DNA from 2 places in the Priestia sp. 53B2 genome. Region 2 is predicted to be linked to the other one. Evidence: a T-box and tRNA genes for the amino acid it is inferred to sense, from the RefSeq annotation. Region 2 holds a T-box; the other holds one or more tRNA genes.

Region 1 (10,461 bases), on a different contig from region 2:
AAAGTTCATGTCTAGGAGCAGTTATCCTTGGCTTATATAGCCTTGGCGAAGTTGACTCATTAAACGTTGTTTCTGATATGGTTGGAGCGACTAATCATCATTATCCAATCAAAGAAAACAGTGAAGTATATAAAGAGTTAACGGCTATCTATATTCGTTTGGCTCGCTTATTTAAAGAAGAATACGAAAGCATTACGGCTTTTCAAAAAAAATACGTACATTAATATCCAAAATCATCGCTTGAAGCTTCCAAGCGATGATTTTTTGTGTGTTAGGTTATCTAACAACCAAAAGAGTTGACACTACACAATATATAAAAGTTCCCTCAAATAATGTTACAATTTGTCCAGTGTATCCCCGTTTCTCATTAAATATAATAAGGGATAACGTTAGTATTTATCACATACTAGAAGGAATCGTCACAAACGCCTTTATATTCCAGAAAATTCAAACAAAATTTGTTTTTTGGAATGAACTTATTTTATGAAAAGGGGTTTTATGGATGAAAACACAAATCGAGCAAGATGGAATTGTGACGCTCACGGATGAGACGCACAATCAGCTGAGCGGCAGTGACCTTTGGAATGAGGATTTACGTCCTACTACGATGAAAGAGCATTCTTGGAAAGGAGTTAACTTTGCCACGCTTTGGATTGGGATGTGTCTGTGTATTCCAGCTTACACAATGGCGAGCGGAATGATGACGCTTGGAATGAACTGGTGGCAAGCAATTGGTACAATCTTTTTGGGAAATGTTATTGTTCTTATTCCTATTTTGCTTAATTCTCACGCTGGAACCAAGTTTGGCATTCCTTATCCAGTATTTGCCCGCCTGTGGTTTGGAGATAAAGGAGCACATATCCCAGCACTGGCTAGGGCCATTGTGGCTGCTGGGTGGTTTGGAATTAATACATGGATTGGAACGGAAGCAATTGATACACTGCTGAGCGCTTCGTTTTCGTCTTGGAATGGTTTAGCTGGTCATACAGCCATTGTATTTGCTCTTTTTTGGCTTTTAAATGTAGGAGTGGCATATAAAGGACCGCAAGCGATTAAAGTATTAGGAGCGATTGCTGCTCCGGTTATTGGTATTTCAGCTATTATTCTTTTTATATGGGCTTATACAAACTCGGGAGGATGGGGCCCCATTTTATCTACGCCTTCTAAATTTACATCAACCAGAGAATTTCTAGCCGTATTTTTCCCTGCTTTAACTGGAGTCATTGCATTTTGGGCGACGCTCGCTTTGAACATTCCTGATTTTTGTCGATATGCTAGAAGTCAAAAATCTCAAATGGTTGCGCAAACCTTCTCTTTGCCATTGACGATGAGTATTTTTTCATTTATTGGAATTGCTGTTACCTCAGCAACAATCGTTATATTTGGAGAAGCTATTTGGGATCCAGTGGCCTTAGTAGCTAAATTCCCTCCGTTTATCATTTTCTTAGGAACAATCGTTATCGTGCTTTCTTCTTTAACGATTAATGTGGGAGCAAATATTGTCGCGCCGGCCCGTGCAATTGAGAATCTGAATCCAAAGAAAATCACGTTTGCGATGGGGGCGCTAGTGACCGGTATTTTTGCTATTTTACTTCAGCCATGGTACATCATGTCTAATTTCGGGAACTATATTTTCGGCTGGCTTGGAACATACGGAGCGCTGCTTGGCCCTATAGACGGCATCGCCATTGCTGACTACTGGCTTGTAAGAAGGAGACAGATGGCATTAAAGGATTTATATGAGGTAAACGGTCGCTACAGTTATTCAACAGGTTTTAATAAAAACGGTATTTATGCATTAGTAATTGGCGTGGCCATACCCGTTTTAGGCTTACTGATTCCTGGACTGCGCTTTTTATGGGATAATGCCTGGACATTTGGTCTATTCATTTCTATCATCGCTTACACGTATTTCATGAGAGGAGATAAAAGTGTATTAGCGCCGGGGGAATATGAAGAAATAACGTTAAAAACAAGCGAAAAACCGATTATCGACAGTCAAACGGCTGATCCAACCATCACCAAATAAATAAGATGAATCCAATCATTAACATGATTGGATTTTTTTATGTGTTGAAACTATATGGAAGAAAATTGATAAAATTTTTTTGAGTTTTTTTGTTGATTTAAGAATTTTTTTTTCATATAATTTAAGTAATAAAGAAATGAAATCGTTTTCTAAAATAATTAATGTAAACGATTTCGATAATTGGAACTTATTTTTTAAAAAATTCACAGGGTGTAGAGCTTTTTTGCTACATAGAGAAAGCGTTTACTTAAAGGGAAGGTGGAAAGCAAGATGGATGCATACTTATTAGCTATTACAGTTGCTGCAATTGTTATTGTTATTGTAGGTGTTTCAGTTTTTAAATGGCATGCGTTTATTAGTTTAACGGTTGCGAGTTTGTTTTTGGCAATTGCTTCTGGGTTATCAATGGATAAAATTGTTGGCGCTTACGAAACGGGAGTGGGCGGTGTTTTAGGCCACTTAGTAGGAATTTTAGCGCTGGGAACAATTTTAGGTAAGCTGATGGCCGATTCAGGTGCCGGCATGCAGGTAGCGGATTATTTCGTAAGAATATTCGGTGTGAAAAGACTGCCATGGGCGATGCTAGTAGCAGGTTTCATTATTGGTATTCCTGTTTTCTTCGAAGTAGGAATTTTAATTCTACTGCCTTTAGTTATTTCCATTCATAAAACAACAAAACAAAATATATTATTGATTGCTCTGCCGGTTATTGCAGGATTATCAATTGTTCACGGTCTCGTTCCTCCCCATCCAGGAGCGATGGCAGCTATTAGTATTTACGGAGCAAATACGGGGAAAGTGCTTTTATACGCATTAATCATTTCAATTCCAGCTGCAATTATCGCTGGACCAGTTTTTGCAAAATGGGTTCACAAACGAGTGATTCCAGAAGGAGAACCTGATCTAATTCGTATTACAACAACATCAAAAGATCTTCCTGGTACAGGCGTTTCATTTTTTGTCATTTTACTGCCCGTTCTATTAATGATCTTAGCAGCTATAGCACCTGTTATTAACGGATTGCCAAGCGGCGTAGTGAAGTTTGTAGAATTAATAGGAAGTCCATTAATTGCACTTTTAATTGCTTGTTTTGCAGCGTTTTACCTGCTTGGAAAACGTCAAGGTATGACAAAAGATGTGATTAAAAAACTAACGGAAGAATGTTTGCTTCCTGTAGGATCTATTGTCTTAATTATTGGTGCAGGGGGTGGCTTCAAACAAGTATTAATCGATAGCGGAGTAGGTACAACGATTGGTCAAATGTCTGAACATCTATCTCTATCACCACTTGTACTTGCATTTTTAATTGCTGGATTAATCCGTATTGCTACAGGTTCAGCAACAGTTGCATTAACAACAGCGGCTGGTATTGTCTCACCAATCATTGAGCATATGTCCGGTGTTAACTTAGAACTGCTTGTGATCGTTACGGGTGCGGGTTCACTAATGTTCTCTCACGTTAATGATGCTGGCTTCTGGATGGTGAAGGAGTATTTAGGATTAACAGTGAAAGAAACGTTCAAAACATGGACCGTTCTGGAAACGCTTCTATCCTTTATTGCTTTTGCAGGAGCACTTATTCTAAATGCATTAATTTAAAAATAAGACTCTTTTACTCTATGTAAAAGAGTCTTATTTTTTTATGAAAGAAAAGAATTTACAAGAAAAATAATCAAAATATTTTATTTATTCGTTAAATTATGGCAAAATAGAAATAGAAGAATAATAGCTTCTAAGAAGGGAATGACAGAGAGTGAGTAATCAACTAGTATTTTTCACAAACTTTTCAGAAGGAAAATTAGATTCAGACGTTTCTTGGTATTGTCCACCAGCTCAATTTCAAATTGATACAGAAACGAATCGATTAGTGATTAAAACAGACGCTAAAACGGATTTTTGGCAGCGTACTCATTATGGCTTTGAAGCGGACAATGGACACTTTCTTTACCGTGAAGTAGAAGGCGACTTTGAAATCATGACAAAGGTGCATACATATCCAGTTAATCGCTACGATCAAGCAGGTCTCATGATTCGTGTATCAAAAGATACGTGGATCAAAACGTCAGTTGAATACAATCCCGATGGTCCTAACCAATTAGGAGCAGTCGTAACCAACCAGGGCTTCTCAGATTGGTCCAGTCAAAATTTCACTCAAAACAAATCAGCGCTTTATTTTAAAATTCAGCGCAAAAACGATGATTACACCGTTTGTTATTCAAGTGATGGAGATTCTTGGACTCAGCTCCGACTCGCTCACTTATTGAACTCAACCAAAGAACCTGTTCAAGTTGGTATTTATGCTTGTAGTCCTCAAGGAGAAGGGTATGAAGCCCAATTTGATTTTATAAAAGTAGAAAAAATGTAAATAAAAACCACGATTTAGCGACAGCTAAATCGTGGTTTTTATTTAGAAAGCGCATTATCTAAAGGCTGTGTGGCAGAAGCAGATGTCGGTTGATTGTGTAAAGCAATCTTTTGCTTGAAGTAACTGATGACAAAACCTGTAATCGCAATGGACATAACCGAGAAAATTCCTTTTGAAAGTCCAATTGAATACATACTCGACAGCACGACAAGGAAATCAAATGAAAAATTCACTTTTCCAGGATCCCAGCCGAATTTTCGCTGCGCGAATAACGCTAGAATATTAGCACCGCCGAGAGAAGCTCCGTTCATAAATAAAATGGATAAGCCAAGGCCGGCAATTAGTCCGCCCGTAACAGCACCCATCAGGCTGGGAAGTGTAAAAGAAGGAAGCAAGTGATCGAGTGAAGTGAGAAGCGATAGCAAAGATACTGATCCTATAGTTGTGGCGGTAAATTTCCATCCCATTTGAAAAAAGGAAAAGAGATAAAAAGGAATATTAATGAGAAAAAAGATCACCGCAAACGATAAGGGAAGGGCATATGACAAGCTTAGAGACAGACCAGCTGTTCCCCCCGTCACTACGTGAGAGTGCCGCAAGATAAGAACACCAATACTTGCAATCGTACATCCAAGAATAATCCATAAAACTTTTTTCATAAATAAACCCCCTTTGTTTGTTTTTTCGGAATTTTCATTTTCAATCATCTACTTTAATGATAGGATATTAAATAAAGAAAACACATGTATAAATGAAGGAAATAATACTTGTTCTATTATCAACTTGAATAAAGATTTTATTTATTATATTCATTTTGAAAGGAAAGGTTTGTATGGATCAAATCGATGCACAACTATTGTCTATTTTGCAAAGGGACGGGCGTATGACGATTAGTGATTTATCAAAAAAGCTGGCTCTTAGCCGTCCAAGCGTATCAGAAAGACTGCAGCGTCTTCAGGAACGAGGAGTGATCCAGCGTTTCAGCGCTACGGTGTCTCCGAAAGCTTTAGGAAGAGATACACAGCTGTTTATTCAAGTAAGCGAATTAAAAAGAAAACCGGAGGAATTTGAAGACTTTATTGAGCAAAATGAAGACGTGCTTGAATGTCATCGCGTAACGGGGCCGGTTTCTTACTTTATCAAAGCAGCCGTGTCTGGAATGGATGGACTTAGAATGCTAGTGGATGAACTGATTCCTTATGGAAATGTGAATACCTCAATTATTTTAAAGTCGCCTGTAGAAAACAGGATGATTACTCCTGTAAAAAAACCGGCCCCATAAGAGGCCGGTTTTTTTGTGTAAGGACATATTAATAAAATCCTTTAATAATATAAAAATGATTTTGTAAAATATCAGGTATTTCTTCTTCTGAAACGTTCCTTTTCGTCTTTTTTTCTCCATCTGTTACAGTTAGCGTTTCACCAGAGAGGGTAATGCGCCCTGTAGGGGTTGCGATCGTAACAAGACGTTTGTGTACAAACGGAGAATCGGCTGACGTTTGATTGAACTCACACATGGGAGTAAAGTCAGTCAGTTTCTTAGGAAGCGTAGACACACGGTACAGCGTTTTCCATACATCATCTTCCCATCGTTGCAAATCATACATATGCTCAGCAACGTTTGTCATACGATAAGAGCCGCTTACATCTCTTACTACTTCGCCATTTAGAGGCATTGGTTTGCGCACAGAATCTCCAAATCCAACGTCTACGATGTAAGACTGATTTTCAACTGTCACAAGGTTTGTAGCGTGACTTCCTTCAATGGTCCACGTGCCATCGGGTTTTTTGACGGTAGCTGAAACGTAAGAGACTTCATATCCGCTTTCTTTTAACAGCCAGCCAAATAGACCATTTAATTCGTAGCAAAATCCTCCACGCAAATTTACAATTACTTTTTGAAAAATTCGTTCTAAATCAATTATAATAGGGGTTTGAGACATAACATCTAAGTTCTCAAAAGGAACATGAAGCATGTGTTTGTTCTGTAAAGCAGCTAAGCTTTCATACGTTGGGCTATCCGGTTTCTTAGCTAAAAACCGACTAAAATAATAATTAATATTCATCAAATGCACCTCTTAGTAAATCATTTCTCTCTGTCTTTAGCAGAATGTTCATGGAACAGCGCTTTTTCGATTGTCTCTGTGGAAGCGAATCCTTGAAGTACACGGCTGCCAATTTTTAAAGTTGGTACTTTCGTTACATGAGCATCTTCATACGCATGAACTAAGCTATCTTTATGAACTTGTTCGAACGTCCGGTCTTTTAAGATACGTGTAAATATTTCTTTATCTAAATGCAAGGAATCAGCGATTTCTGCTAAGACTTCAATCTGGCTAATATCTTTTTCCTCTTCCCAATAAGCTTTAAAAACAGCATCTACATAGGCAATTTCTTGACCATATTTTTTAGCAAAATGAAAGCCTTCATGTGCTAAATGAGTGCGCGGGACTGGAGGCATGTCCGGCATATTTATTTCCACGTGCAGCTGTTGTGCTAAGGGAGCTATCGATTGATTCCAAGGTTTCTCTAAAAAATCTTCTATTTGCTCCATCTGTTCAGCTGGCTCAGGACAAAGTTCAAAAGGCTTCCATTCAATCTCAGCTTTTTGTTCTTTAATGACTTCTCTTAAAGACTTAGTGGCTAGAAAACATAGTGGACAGACAAAATCAAAATAAAATTCAATATGCGCTTTCATCCCGTCACGCTCCTTTATGGCATGTTTTTATTTTATCAAAAGTAAAGATGATTCTTCCAACTTCAGAACTGTGGAAAAATAGTTGACAAAATTGGATAACTCTTTCTATAATATAGTCAATACATATCACGAGCGATTAGTTCAGTGGGAGAATACATCCTTGACAGGGATGGGGTCGGGGGTTCGAATCCCTCATCGCTCATACCAAAGCCGTTTTCTTATTAATAAGAAAACGGCTTTTCTCTTCCTTTCGTCGGCGTACAAGATGAAAGGAAGAAATTTATGTTGAAAATCGTAATCATTACGTTTAAACTAAATGAAACGATGATTTGTTGTAAAGATGAAGGGTGGAGTGACCGTGAATGAAAAGATGATGGAGGTTTTTGCAAGAGATATAATTGCTTCTCTTCCCATTAACAAACGCATGCTATATCAATTCATTGAGGGAGTAGAAGATCATTTAGCACAGCAGGCTGAGACGAAAGAACAATTTTTAAAGCTTCTTAAAGAAAAGTCACCCCATCACCAAGCAGCTAATCGTTTTGGGATGACTATTTACGAAACGGTTGCTTTAATGCACGAAATTGAAGATGAAATCAGTGAAAAGTTAGAAAGGAAATTAGATAGATACAAGTGGATAGATTACACGTGTTATGCTACATATCCAAAACAAACCATTCATAGTGCCCGCTATTATCTTATTATTTCTTAGATAGTTTACTGACTTTTTATATTGCAGGTATATGAACTGAAAGTAAGTTTGACTTTCAAAATGAGTGTATATCCAAAAGCCGCTGATGTGATTTTAAATCTTGAGCGCGTATAGAAGAATTAAAGTATAATGAAACATAGTGCATCAGGACATGATAAAGATAATCACTAATTTAAAATAAATGAGGGTACAAAATGAATCAAAGAAGTTTTAGTCAATATGATCTTAGTGACAAGGTAGCTAAGGCGCTTTCTAGCCTGCAATACAATCATCCCACGGAAGTACAAAGCAAGGTGCTTCCCATCGCGCTAGAAGAAAGAGATGTTGTCGTGAAGTCTCAAACAGGAAGTGGAAAAACGGCTTCCTTTGGCATTCCACTGTGTGAATTAGTTAACTGGGAAGAAAATAAGCCACAGGCCTTAGTGTTAACACCTACACGAGAGCTGGCCGCGCAGGTAAAAGAAGATATTACAAATATCGGCCGTTTTAAGCGAATTAAAGCAGCAGCTGTCTACGGAAAATCACCATTTGCCAAGCAAAAAGTAGAATTAAAGCAAAAAACACATATTGTTGTAGGTACGCCTGGACGAGTGCTTGATCATATAGAAAAAGAAACGCTTGCATTAGAGAAAATTCGTTATTTGGTTATTGATGAAGCAGATGAAATGCTAAATATGGGTTTTATTGACCAAGTAGAAGCAATTATTCAACATCTTCCTAGTGAGCGTGTAACGATGCTTTTCTCCGCTACGCTTCCTGAAGATATTGAAGAGCTTTCTCGCAAGTATATGAAAAAGCCGGTTGATGTTGAAATCAAAGCAAATGGATTAACGACAAGTACGATTGACCATTCTGTTATATCAGTAGAAAACGAACGTAAATTTGAACTGCTGAAAGACGTAACCACAGTAGAAAACCCAGACAGCTGCATCATTTTTTGCCGCACACAAGAGCAGGTAAATACGCTGTTAGATGATTTAGATGATCTTGGGTATCCTTGTGATAAAATTCACGGGGCAATGGTGCAAGAAGACCGTTTTGAGGTTATGAATGATTTCAAAAAAGGTAAATTCCGCTATTTAGTGGCGACAGATGTAGCTGCGAGAGGAATTGATATTGATAATATCACACACGTTATTAACTACGACCTTCCGTTAGAAAAAGAAAGCTACGTTCACCGTACAGGAAGAACGGGACGTGCCGGTAAAAAAGGAAAGGCTATCACATTTGTAACGCCTTATGAAGAGAGAATGCTATCGGAAATTGAAGAATATATCGGCTTTTCAATTCCAACATCTACTCCTCCTTCTAAAGAAGAAGTACAGCAGGCAGCATCCGCTTTTACTGAAAAAATTAATGAGCGTCCAGAAGTTAAAAAAGATAAAAGCGAGTCATTAAATAAAGACATTATGAAGCTGTATTTTAACGGAGGAAAGAAAAAGAAAATTCGAGCGGTCGATTTTGTAGGAACAATTGCGAAATTAGACGGAGTAACCGCGGACGATATTGGAATTATTACGATTCAAGAAAACGTTTCTTATGTGGAGATTCTGAATGGAAAAGGTACCAAAGTGTTACAAGCAATGAAGAACAAAACAATTAAAGGAAAGAAATTAAAAGTTCATAAAGCGATTAAATAGCAGAAGGAAGTCCATCTTTTTAAAGATGGGCTTTATTTATACAGCCAATAAAGGAGTTGAGAGTATGAAGTACATAAAAGAAGCGTGTGCAGAAGGGTATGAGCAGGCAAAAAAAGCAGAGAAGCTAGGAGCAGACCGCATTGAATTGTGTGACAATCTCAGTCAAGGAGGCACTACGCCAAGTTACGGCACCATTCAATATGCAAGCGAACATCTTGATACAGATATCAACGTGATTATTCGCCCAAGAAGCGGTGATTTTATATATTCCGAAGCAGAATTTCAAATTATGAAAAAAGACGTTAAAGCATGTAAAGACCTTGGAGTAAACGGAGTAGTATTTGGCATTTTAACAGAAGAAGCTGAAATCGATTATGGACGCACTAAAGAGTTAATAGCAGAAGCTCATCCTTTAAGCGTTACGTTTCATATGGCATTTGATGAGATTAAAGATAAATACAAAGCCATCGATATACTTAGTGAATTGGGAGCAGACCGTATTTTGACCAAAGGAGGGAAAGGATCTGCTTTGCAAAATCTTCATATGATCCGAGAATTGATCACATATGCTAATGAACGTATTATTATTTTGCCCGGCGGAGGAATTCATGAAGGCAACGCAGAGCGGGTTATGAAAGAAACAAAAGCAGCTGAATTACACGGAACAAAAATTGTAGGAGATTTATCTCCTTAAATAAAAAGAGGCTGGGACAAAAGCATTTTAGTCCAAGTGAAAAACGAACCATTAATCAATATGTTTGATTCGTGGTTCGTTTTTTTGATGGTGAATATAGTTTCATCTGTTTCGTTCCTTCTAGCAGGTGATTGGAGGGCAAGGCGAAGACTCCTGCGGGAACAGCGGAACAGATGAGACCCCGCAGGAGCACAAGCGACGAGGAGGCTCAGCGGCCGCCCGCGGAAAGCGAAGCCTTGCACGGAAATCAACTGCGGTGTAATAAGCAGTCAAGCTCATCTATCTCATTTGTTCATCTTTAGGTTGGATTCATTTAGTTATGT
Region 2 (10,461 bases):
CTCACGTATTGTTCGGGAGAGCGGCAAGCCCACCACGGAGAAATAGTCTCCTTCAATTTTTTTAACTAGCGCAGCACCGAGACCTTGAATTCCATAAGAACCAGCCTTATCCATAGGCTCTCCTGACTCTACGTACTGTACGATTTCATCTTGTTCAATCGGCCAAAACTCTACATCTGTTTGTTCATAAAACGTATGAACTTTTGCATTTGATACGAACGCTACTCCAGTTAATACCTGATGTTTTTGACCTGACAGCATCGTAAGTGTTTCAATCGCTTCTTGTTTCGTTTTTGGCTTTCCTAAAATACGATTGCCATATACGACAACTGTATCGGCACCTAGGACAATATCCTCTTTATGATGCGAAGCGACGTCCACTGCTTTTTGCCTAGCTAAATCCATTACTACCTCGGACGGAGTGTATGATGGATTGACGATTTCTTCAATTGTACTAACGTGAACGGTAAAGGGAATGTGAAGTTGCTGAAGTAATTCTTTTCGACGAGGAGAGCCTGAGGCTAAAATTAATGTTTGTTTCATACATCTCACCTTTGCATTTTGATTTAAAAAAGAAGGACACACCGTTATTTTAGCAATTTCATCTCCAAATGACAATAAACAAGTGAGGCAGCATTACACTGCCTCACTTGTTAAGACGTTACAAGGCTTTCATACTGCTGAAGAGCTTTTAACACGTATCGCTGAGCAAGCCAAGCATCTTTACTGCTTTTATTGTCTTCATATGAAGAAAGAGAAGCAGCTGCTTTTTGAAGGGTGCTCACCATGGTTTTAATGTCTTCATTTGACGCTTCTTTCTGAACTTTTGTCAGCTCTTTTTTCAGAGATTTGATATCGGCTACCCGCTGTCCTTCAATCGCTTTAACAGATTGATCTAAGAGATTAGCCATAAACGGCTGCGCTGTTGTTATAACCGTTTGATCTTTTTTCCCTAATTCGCTAGTGGGCTTAATTTCATAAGACTTTACATATACATCTTTACCTTGTTGTTTATACGTTTTACTAAGTGCGTTCGCTTTTTCTTCTCCAGTGGCAGCACCAACGACAAGAGAATAGGTTTTAGGTGAAAAGATCTCGCCTGCTTCGTTCTCTTCTTTCCATTTATCCATTGCTTTATTTGCAGCAGTTTTTGATGAAAAAGCACCTGCTTGTACAATGTAAAAGGAAAAAGGTTCTAAAGTAGAAGCAGCAGCTGATACCCCCTTCGATTCCTGTTCGCTTTTCTTTTCAGCTTTACCAACACTTTCAGTGGTAGACGCTGTTTGAGCAGCTTTTTCTTCTTTCGTTTGCTCACTTGTTTGTGCTTTGCTTACAGGCTGTTCGCTTCCTGTCATCATTTTCACACCAACCATACCGATGCCGATGCCTATTCCGACTGCTAGTAGTACAATCACAGCTGTTCGTTTGATCACACCGCCGTTTACCGTTTTAATCGAAACATTTTTAGGATGTAATCGCGGCTTTTTCTTTTTTTCATTTCTTACCTCTTCAATAAACACCACTTTATTTTCTTCCATATGAGAATCTGTGGATGCCGGTTCCGGAAGAACCCAAGTAAATTCGTCTTTTTCTGGCGCCTGTTCTTCCTTGGATTGACCGTTGATTTTAATTGAAATTTTTCGTTCCTGCTTGTCCACTGCCCCACCGCCTTTAGTTAACGTAGTCTTAATACCGGTTGCAAGCTGAGGTAAACCGACATAAAACATACACTTTTTTCCATGCTATCATAGAAGAAAAAAAAAATAACAAGACATTTGTCGTCTTGTTACAAAAGGTTTTCGCTATTTAGTTACAGAAATTTTAAATTTGTCGAAGACTTGAAGCTCAATAAAAATAGTTGCTAACATACCAATCTATCAATTCGCTTCCATGAAAATAAGCAGCGATTGTGCCTATAAAAATAAATGGAACGAAAGGAATTGGTACACCTACCTTTGCCTTTTTCATTAATAACGCTCCTATACTAACGGTTCCGCCTATTAATATAGCTAAAAAAAGCGATAGCAAAACAAGCTTTACTCCAAGCACAATACCAATCAAACTATACAATTTAATATCTCCTTCTCCAAGCCCTCCTCTGCTGAGAAATGCTATTAGAAAGAGGAGAAAAAATGCTATTCCTCCTCCCATTAAGGAATCACTCCACGAAGTTAATGGAATGAAAAAACGCTCAAGTAGAAAGATAGGCAAAAAGAAAAGCAGCACCTTATTTGGGACAATCATATAGGCTATATCTGAGACAACTATAATTGTTAAAAAAGAAACAAAGGTTAATATGACAATCAGTTCTAACGTCATATTCAATCTAAAAAAAGCATATACAAATAAACTTCCTGTCGAAAATTCTATGAATGGGTAGATGAAGGAGATTTTTTTGCGACACATACTACATTTTCCTGCATTTTTAATGTAGGAGACTATCGGAATTAATTGTTGTGGAGAAAGAACGTATAAACAGTGTGGACAATGAGATCTTGGAGATAAAATAGATTTTTTCTGAGGAATTCTAAGGCCCGCTACGTTATAAAATGAACCTAACGTGATACCTGAAACAAATGCATAGAGGTAAATTAAACTCATGCTATTTCTTCCATATCAGGCGTCTTGTTTACTAATTGTAGGTGTTCTTTTGAGTGAAAGAATGTATCTTTTCCCCTTAAATAGCTGCCAATAAACGGAATGAGAAAAGCTGCTAGAAGACCTATTACGATAACCAGTATGATCACTTTCATTAGAGAAATTCCTTTATTCCTCGTTGACAGTTTATTCATTTCAATATCTCCCCTTTATTGATTAGTATCAAACAGCTCCTTTAATAATAAACTGAATCATAATACCCATAAAAGTCAAATTCTGTATGCCTCCTTCCTTAAAACACACTCTTTATAGGTAATAAGGATTATACCATTAAAAAACAAAAACAGCATAAAAAAACGTCTGCAAAAGCAGACGTCTTTTAATAGTAAGGAGCCATAAATAAGTAGACAATTACACCTGTAAGACTTACATAAAGCCAGATTGGCATTGTCCATCGCACAATTTTTTTATGTTTTTCAACTTGCATTGTCCAGCCCCACACAAGTGCAAACAGTGCCAGCGGAACAATAATCGCTGCTAGGAAACTGTGTGTGATCAAAATGAAGAAGTAAATGGGACGAACGATTCCTTCTCCACCAAACGTAGCTGTTTCTGTGGAAATGTAATGGAATGTTAAATATGAAACTAAAAAGAGCAGTGTGGAAGTGAATGCTGCTAAAATAAAACCTTTATGAGCATTAATATTTTTCCTGAAAATTGAAATCAACGCTGCAACTAAAAAAATAAACGTAAAACTATTCAAAATAGCATTTAACCGTGGAAAGATAGTCAAATCAAAACTTACTTTTCCTTGATAGCCAATATTCGAAAAGAATAGCAGTAAAATAATGACATTCGCTATCACTGAAAAGGTAAGAATAATACCGGTAAAGTTTTTATTACTTTTCGGTACAATTTTTTCATTATTCTTACTCATGTTAACAATCTCCTTATTTAGTGATGTACATGTTTATTATATATCACTTACCTAGGGGGTTAAAGTGACAATACTTTGAACTTAATGCTTCCTTATTATCCGTATCCTTTCCTCACATTATGTTAAAAGCAGCAAGATTTCACTTGCTGCTTTTGCTCATTTTAGAAGAAAAGCCCGCACTTCTGATATAAAATACAGAGACCCTGTAATCACGACCATGTCTTGTTCACCTGTAGCCTTTTCCTTTACGTAAGCAATTGCTTTTTTCCACTCCTCGTCCATATGCTTGTTATGATGAGTACTCATCTCATAAAGCTCTTGAGCTGCGCGAGCACGAGGAAAGTCAAACGACGTAAATGTAATACTTGCAGCGATTGTTTCAAGTTCTTGGACCATTCGATCAGCGCTTTTATCATTTAAGCAGCTGAAAACTAAATGAATGTTTCGATCTTCATAATGAAGGCGTAAAGTAGATAACAAGCTATCAATGCCTTCTGCATTATGAGCCCCATCAATAATCGTTAAAGGATGCTCATTTACTATCTCAAAGCGGCCGTTCCACTTTGTATGCTGAATCCCTTTTATCACTTGCTCATTGGAGATAGAAAGCTTTTTCTTTTCTTTTAAATAACAAACGGCCATGAGAGCCAAAGCTGCATTTTTCACTTGATGATAGCCAAGCATATTTAATTTCAAGTCTTCAAATATGCCATACGGCGTGTTTAACGCAAAGCTTTCCCCATTTGCTAAGGGCTCATAGTTTTTAATGTCAAAATCTTTTCCTAACACAAATAACGAAGCCTGCTTTGACTGTGCTTCTTCAGTAATGACATCAAGCGCCTTTACTTGCTCTGCACCAGTAATAATAGGGACTTCTCTTTTAATAATCCCCGCTTTTTCTGCTGCAATTTCTTCTACCGTATCACCTAGTATTGCCATGTGATCAAATCCAATGTTTGTAATAATACTCACCATAGGATTCACAACGTTTGTTGAGTCATACCGTCCTCCAAGACCTGTTTCAAACACAGCATAGTCAACTGACTCATGATAGCCGAAATAAAGAAAAGCCATGACTGTAATCACTTCAAATTCCGTTGCTGATCCTAAGCTTGTATGTTCTAGTCGCTCCGCAACAGGCTTTATTTCCTGAACAAGAGCGGTCATTGCTTCATTTGAAATAGGCTCTCCATTCACGCTAATCCGCTCATTAAATGTTTCGATATATGGAGAAGTAAACGTTCCAACTTTATACCCTGCTTCTTCTAACATGTTTCGCAAATAAGAAACGGTAGAACCTTTACCATTCGTCCCGGCAACATGAATAGCATTTAGATTTTGCTGCGGAAAATCAAGCTGCTCTAGCATCCATTCCATTCGTTCTAACCCCGGCTTGATTCCAAAGCGAAGTCTGTTATGAATCCAATCAAGCGCTTCTTCATATGTCGTTATCATCTTTTATTCACCTTTCTTTTCCATCGCTATTATTATGTAAAGAAAAAGCGTTGCTATACAAGCCACGCTTTTTCTGTTGGTTCATTAACCCATTGATTATCCGCGTAATTCAGCAATACGAGACTGAACAGCTTCGCGTTTTTCAACATAATCCTGCTCTTTTGCACGCTCTTCTTCTACTACTTTAGCAGGCGCTTTGGCAATAAAGCCTTGGTTATTTAATTTCTTTTGTACACGTTCTACTTCTTTGTTTAACTTGTCGTATTCTTTTTCTAAACGCGCGATTTCTTCTTCGATATTAATTAAACCTTCAAGAGGTAAAATTAATTCTGCGCCTGTTACAACAGCAGTCATCGCTTTTTCATCTAATGAAACATCTGTTGAAATCACAAGCTCACTTGGATTACAGAAACGTTCTACATACGCACGGTTCTTTTCGAGCTGGCTTTGAATATTTTCATCTTTAGCTTTGATAAATAATTTTACTTGTTTGCTCATCGGCGTGTTTACTTCAGCACGAATGTTACGAACAGCGCGGATAATATCTACAAGTAAACGCATATCGTTAGCAGCTTCTTTATCAGAAAGCTCAGGGCGTACTTCCGGCCATTTAGCTACTGTAATCGATTCGCCTTCATGCGGCAAGCTTTGCCAAATTTCTTCGGTAATAAACGGCATGAATGGATGTAAAAGTCGCATTGTATTATCAAGTACATAAGCTAAAATTGAGCGAGTTGTCTTTTTAGCTGCTTCATCTTCTCCGTAAAGAGGAAGTTTAGCCATTTCAATGTACCAATCGCAGAAATCATCCCAAATAAAGTTATAAAGAATACGTCCAACTTCACCGAATTCATATTTGTCAGCTAATTTTGTTACGTGCTCAATCGTTTCATTTAAGCGCGTTAAAATCCATTTATCAGCAACTGACTTTTCGCCTGATAAATCAAGCTCTTCAAATGTGATGCCGTCCATGTTCATTAATGCAAAACGAGAAGCATTCCAAATTTTATTTGCAAAGTTCCATGTCGCTTCGACTTTTTCAAAGCTGAAGCGTAAATCTTGTCCTGGTGAGCTTCCTGTAGATAAGAAGTAGCGAAGAGAATCTGCACCGTATTTCTCGATTACTTCCATTGGATCTACACCGTTACCAAGTGATTTACTCATTTTACGACCTTCAGCATCTCGTACAAGACCGTGAATGAGTACATCGTCAAACGGACGTTTACCCGTAAATTCAAGACCTTGGAAAATCATACGAGATACCCAGAAGAAAATAATATCGTAGCCTGTTACAAGCACGTTTGTTGGGTAGTAGCGTTTGAAATCAGCTGCATCCACATCGGGCCAGCCCATTGTTGAGAATGGCCATAGCGCTGAACTGAACCATGTGTCTAATACATCTGAATCTTGTTCCCAGTTTTCGATATCTGCTGGAGCCTCATGATCTACGTATACTTCTCCAGTTTCTTTATGATACCAAGCTGGAATTCGATGTCCCCACCAAAGCTGACGCGAAATACACCAGTCGCGAATATTTTCCATCCAGTGTAAGTATGTCTTTTCAAAACGATCAGGCACAAAGTTTACTTTTTCTTCTTGTTTTTGAAGATCTACTGCTTTATCTGCTAACGGCTGCATTTTTACAAACCATTGAGTTGATAAATAAGGTTCAACAACGGCACCGCTTCGTTCACTGTGACCTACTGAATGCATGTGGTCTTCAATGTTGAACAATACACCGTCTTCTTGAAGGTCTTTAACAATTTGCTTACGGCAAGCAAAACGATCCATTCCTTCATATTTACCTGCTTTGTCATTCATCGTACCGTCTTGATTCATCACTAAAATACGCTCTAAATTATGGCGGTTCCCAATTTCAAAATCGTTCGGGTCATGAGCAGGCGTAATTTTCACCGCACCAGAACCGAATTCCATATCTACATAATCATCGCCTACGATGGGAATTTCACGACCTACAATCGGAAGGACAACCTTTTTGCCGATTAAGTGCTTATAACGATCATCTTCAGGGTGAACAGCTACAGCCGTATCTCCTAGCATTGTTTCAGGACGAGTTGTTGCGATTTCAATATGTCCAGAACCATCTGCCAACGGATAGCGCATATGATAAAACGCACCTTGTACATCTTTGTAAATAACCTCGATGTCTGAAAGAGCTGTTTTTGTAGCTGGATCCCAGTTAATAATATATTCTCCGCGATAGATTAACCCTTTTTTGTAAAGCGTTACGAATACTTCGCGCACTGCTTTAGAAAGGCCTTCATCAAGCGTGAAGCGCTCGCGTGAATAGTCTAAGCCAAGTCCTAGCTTCGACCACTGCTGGCGAATAAAGTTTGCATATTCTTCTTTCCATTTCCACGTTTCGGCTACAAAATTTTCGCGGCCTAGATCGTAGCGGCTTTTCCCTTCGCTGCGAAGCTTTTCTTCTACTTTTGCCTGCGTTGCAATCCCTGCATGGTCCATACCAGGAAGCCATAAAACGTCATAGCCTTGCATGCGCTTCATACGCGTTAAAATGTCTTGTAACGTTGTATCCCAAGCGTGGCCTAAATGCAGCTTGCCCGTTACGTTTGGGGGTGGAATTACAATTGTATATGGCTCTTTTTCAGGGTCATTTGTTGCTTCAAAAAACTTCCCGTCTAACCAATACTGATAACGATTTTCTTCAACGGCTTTTGGATCATACTTCGTTGGAAGAGTCACTTCTTTTTCAGACATAATGTATACCTCCATAATATAAAGTTTCAGTCTTCAGAAACTGTGTAAAGCTTTTATAAACATAAAAAAACTCCTTTCCTAATAAAAGGACGAAAGGAGTTGATTTCGCGGTACCACCTTTTTTTATAGACGTATCCCGTTTGATAAGCCTATACACTTCATTTCATAACGGTTGATTAACCGGCTTTTTCTACTGAGCTATGCAGCTGTTCAAAAAAGCTACTCATAGGCGACATTCCGAGTGCACATTCTTAAGAAATCTCACAGCAACTGATTTCTCTCTCTGAAAGACGAACATCCCGTACTCTTCCTATTCACTGTATTTATGTATGAATTTCTCTTAATTATACTATATGAAAAAATGTTGAATCGTCAATAATCTTCTCCACTTTTTTATGATTATATTCATAATTTTTTTGTTCTGCTCTTTATTTTTTCATTCACTCGCTAATTTTGGAAATAAAATGAAGAGCCCACTCAAAAAAATGGCACCATTTCTTTATTTTTTCATATACTGACTTTAACCTGGGCACGTGGATTGAAAGGGGCATGTACAAATGAAGAAACGAATAAATGTAAATTCGTATCAGCTGCAGCGGTGGCTCAAAACAGCAGGAGCGGCTTGTGGACAGTTTATTGTTCCTTTAACAATTTTTCAAGGTATACGTACACTATTTTTCCCTACAACCTTTGATGTACTGTTGTTGGCACTGCTTGCCATACTAGCGGTTGCTTTATATTCCGACTGGATTTAAAAACCCAAGCGCTATTCGTTCGCTTGGGCTTGTGCAGCTGCTTCCGCTGCCATTTTTTTTTGCTGATCTACTTCAAATATTTTAATATTGAGCTGTTCAATGTTTTTCGTCAGCCAGTATGCTCGAATAAATGACTGCATATGTTCAAGCTCTGTTTTACTTTCTTTATGCTGCCTATATTGAACAATACACTGATACAGGGGTTCTGGAAACGCCAAATAACTGTGTAAAAGCAGCCGTTCCTCTTCTCTGAGAGCAAAATGTTTTTCATACGTACTAAACCACTCATAGCTGTCATAGGTAGTTACTGGGTATGTGCGAAGAGTACGGAAATAAAATGAGACCAAATCATAAATCGGTGAAGCATCTCTTGCATGTTCAAAATTAATAAAAAAACCATTTCCCCGTTCGTCATAGATAAAATGTTTAGCCGATAGCTTTCCATGAGACGTAACCAGCCGGATCTTTTCCTTTTCTTCCATTTCATCGTTCCACTGATCGAGCTTTCCAAAACCAAATTCAAGCGCTCTTGTCATTTCATAATAAAATGTACAGTAATGCAATTCAAACGGGGACATATAAACTTTCTTCTCGCATTCTACTACATACTGCTTCATCTCTTCCTGACGTTTTTCCCACGTTTCTTTCATCGATGTATAATGATTTTCTATATCTTCTTTTTTCACTTCTACTTCCTGCGCCGAAGCGCCGTGAAGCTTAGCAAGCTCTTGAAATAATTTATGATATCGAATATCACGCTCTTCGGTCGGGTTATTTGGGAGCCACGGCATTAAGTAATACGAGCCGCTTTCATCTGAAACAATGGGCTGAGAACGCTTCGTTTGATAAATAGGGACAAATCCCATCCATCCTTTTTGATACACGTTCTGCAGCTTTTGAATGAAGTTTTGATTTCGCTCTTGATGATTCGCCATTTCTTTAAGCGCAAACACGCCGGTTTTCGTATAGACTTTTTTTACTTTTCCGTAGTCTTCGATAAAGTCAACATCTAAGTCATATTCTTTTAACAATACTTTGTAGTCTGCTACTGTCCGCTGCATCTATATTCTCCTTCCTCGTAAAAAATAAAGAAAACAGTTAAGACATTATATGCGTCAAAACTGTTTTCTTTCCGACTTTAACGAACGGGGATATTTAAGATGCTTCCTTCTTCCAGCTCATATTCATCTTCTAAATTATTCACTCGTAAAATGCTTTGTACATTCGTATTATAGCGGTTTGCTATCGTATCAAGCGAATCTCCGTCTTGAACAATACAAAGCTTCCACGTTGAAAAAGCTTCTTCTTCCCGCGAAAAGAGCTTTGTTAAATAAAGGGCGTTTTCATTTCGGCCGCTTTCATTTTCTTCTTTCCGAAATTCAACAATAATCTTTTCCTCTTCTTGCTCAGCTTCTTCTTGCTCATTCTCTTGTTGAACGTCAGCATACGTATTCAATTCACTAGCTTGCGATTCTTCGAAGTTTTCTTGCTCTTGACGAAGCTGAAAGAGCTCAATCACGTTGTCTTCTCTTTCTTCCTCGATTTGCGCTTCTTTTTTCACTTCAACTTCAAATGGTTCATATGCTTCCTCTTCATATTCCACGACCTGCTCAGCACGAGATTCTTTTTTAAATACAGATGAAAAATAACTAGGGGGCTCTTCTGAATGATCTTCTTCAATAGCCTCTGCCTCTAAAAGTGCGGGAGCTTCACGATAGCTTACGTCAAACTCTTGTTCCTCTTGTTTCTCTTGTTCCTCTTGTTTCTCTTGTTCCTCTTGTTTTTCTTGTTCCTCTTGTTCCTCTTGTTCTTGAGCAAAGTTTTCAGTATATACCTCTTCAGCATCGTCCACTTCTTCATAGGAGACGATGTGCTGCTCCTCCGAAAACTCTTCCTCTTCTTCTCGTTCTTCATGCTGTTCTCCGTACAATCCTGTGATGGACAAGTCAGCCATCAGCTGCAGCTGATTTGTGCCTG

What was found. A T-box is a leader RNA that pairs with one kind of tRNA and senses whether it is charged. The one in region 2 lies ahead of ACN6NE_RS07975 (valine--tRNA ligase), so its partner is inferred to be a tRNA-Val.
Region 1: it has a tRNA-Val gene. The T-box ahead of ACN6NE_RS07975 (valine--tRNA ligase) is inferred to sense a tRNA for this amino acid. The anticodon was not compared.

The regions. Positions count from the first base shown of each region.
Region 1 covers NZ_JBLZXA010000020.1:109,519-119,979, forward strand. The annotation lists gene gntK (gluconokinase) at 1-224, shown strand, start outside; gene ACN6NE_RS14765 (NCS1 family nucleobase:cation symporter-1) at 503-2,029, shown strand; gene ACN6NE_RS14770 (GntT/GntP/DsdX family permease) at 2,300-3,628, shown strand; gene ACN6NE_RS14775 (DUF1349 domain-containing protein) at 3,783-4,394, shown strand; gene ACN6NE_RS14780 (YitT family protein) at 4,433-5,053, opposite strand; gene ACN6NE_RS14785 (Lrp/AsnC family transcriptional regulator) at 5,227-5,676, shown strand; gene ACN6NE_RS14790 (arylamine N-acetyltransferase family protein) at 5,705-6,460, opposite strand; gene ACN6NE_RS14795 (DsbA family oxidoreductase) at 6,481-7,092, opposite strand; tRNA gene ACN6NE_RS14800 (tRNA-Val) at 7,223-7,294, shown strand; gene ACN6NE_RS14805 (hypothetical protein) at 7,451-7,804, shown strand; gene ACN6NE_RS14810 (DEAD/DEAH box helicase) at 7,999-9,444, shown strand; gene ACN6NE_RS14815 (copper homeostasis protein CutC) at 9,509-10,138, shown strand; gene ACN6NE_RS14820 (hypothetical protein) at 10,266-10,400, shown strand.
Region 2 covers NZ_JBLZXA010000008.1:879,862-890,322, forward strand. The annotation lists gene ACN6NE_RS07945 (Maf family protein) at 1-543, opposite strand, end outside; gene ACN6NE_RS07950 (SPOR domain-containing protein) at 654-1,727, opposite strand; gene ACN6NE_RS07955 (prepilin peptidase) at 1,846-2,601, opposite strand; gene ACN6NE_RS07960 (hypothetical protein) at 2,598-2,792, opposite strand; gene ACN6NE_RS07965 (DUF420 domain-containing protein) at 2,978-3,535, opposite strand; gene ACN6NE_RS07970 (bifunctional folylpolyglutamate synthase/dihydrofolate synthase) at 3,692-4,990, opposite strand; gene ACN6NE_RS07975 (valine--tRNA ligase) at 5,087-7,729, opposite strand; T-box leader at 7,812-8,056, opposite strand; gene ACN6NE_RS07980 (hypothetical protein) at 8,287-8,484, shown strand; gene ysxE (spore coat protein YsxE) at 8,496-9,545, opposite strand; gene spoVID (stage VI sporulation protein D) at 9,623-10,461, opposite strand, start outside.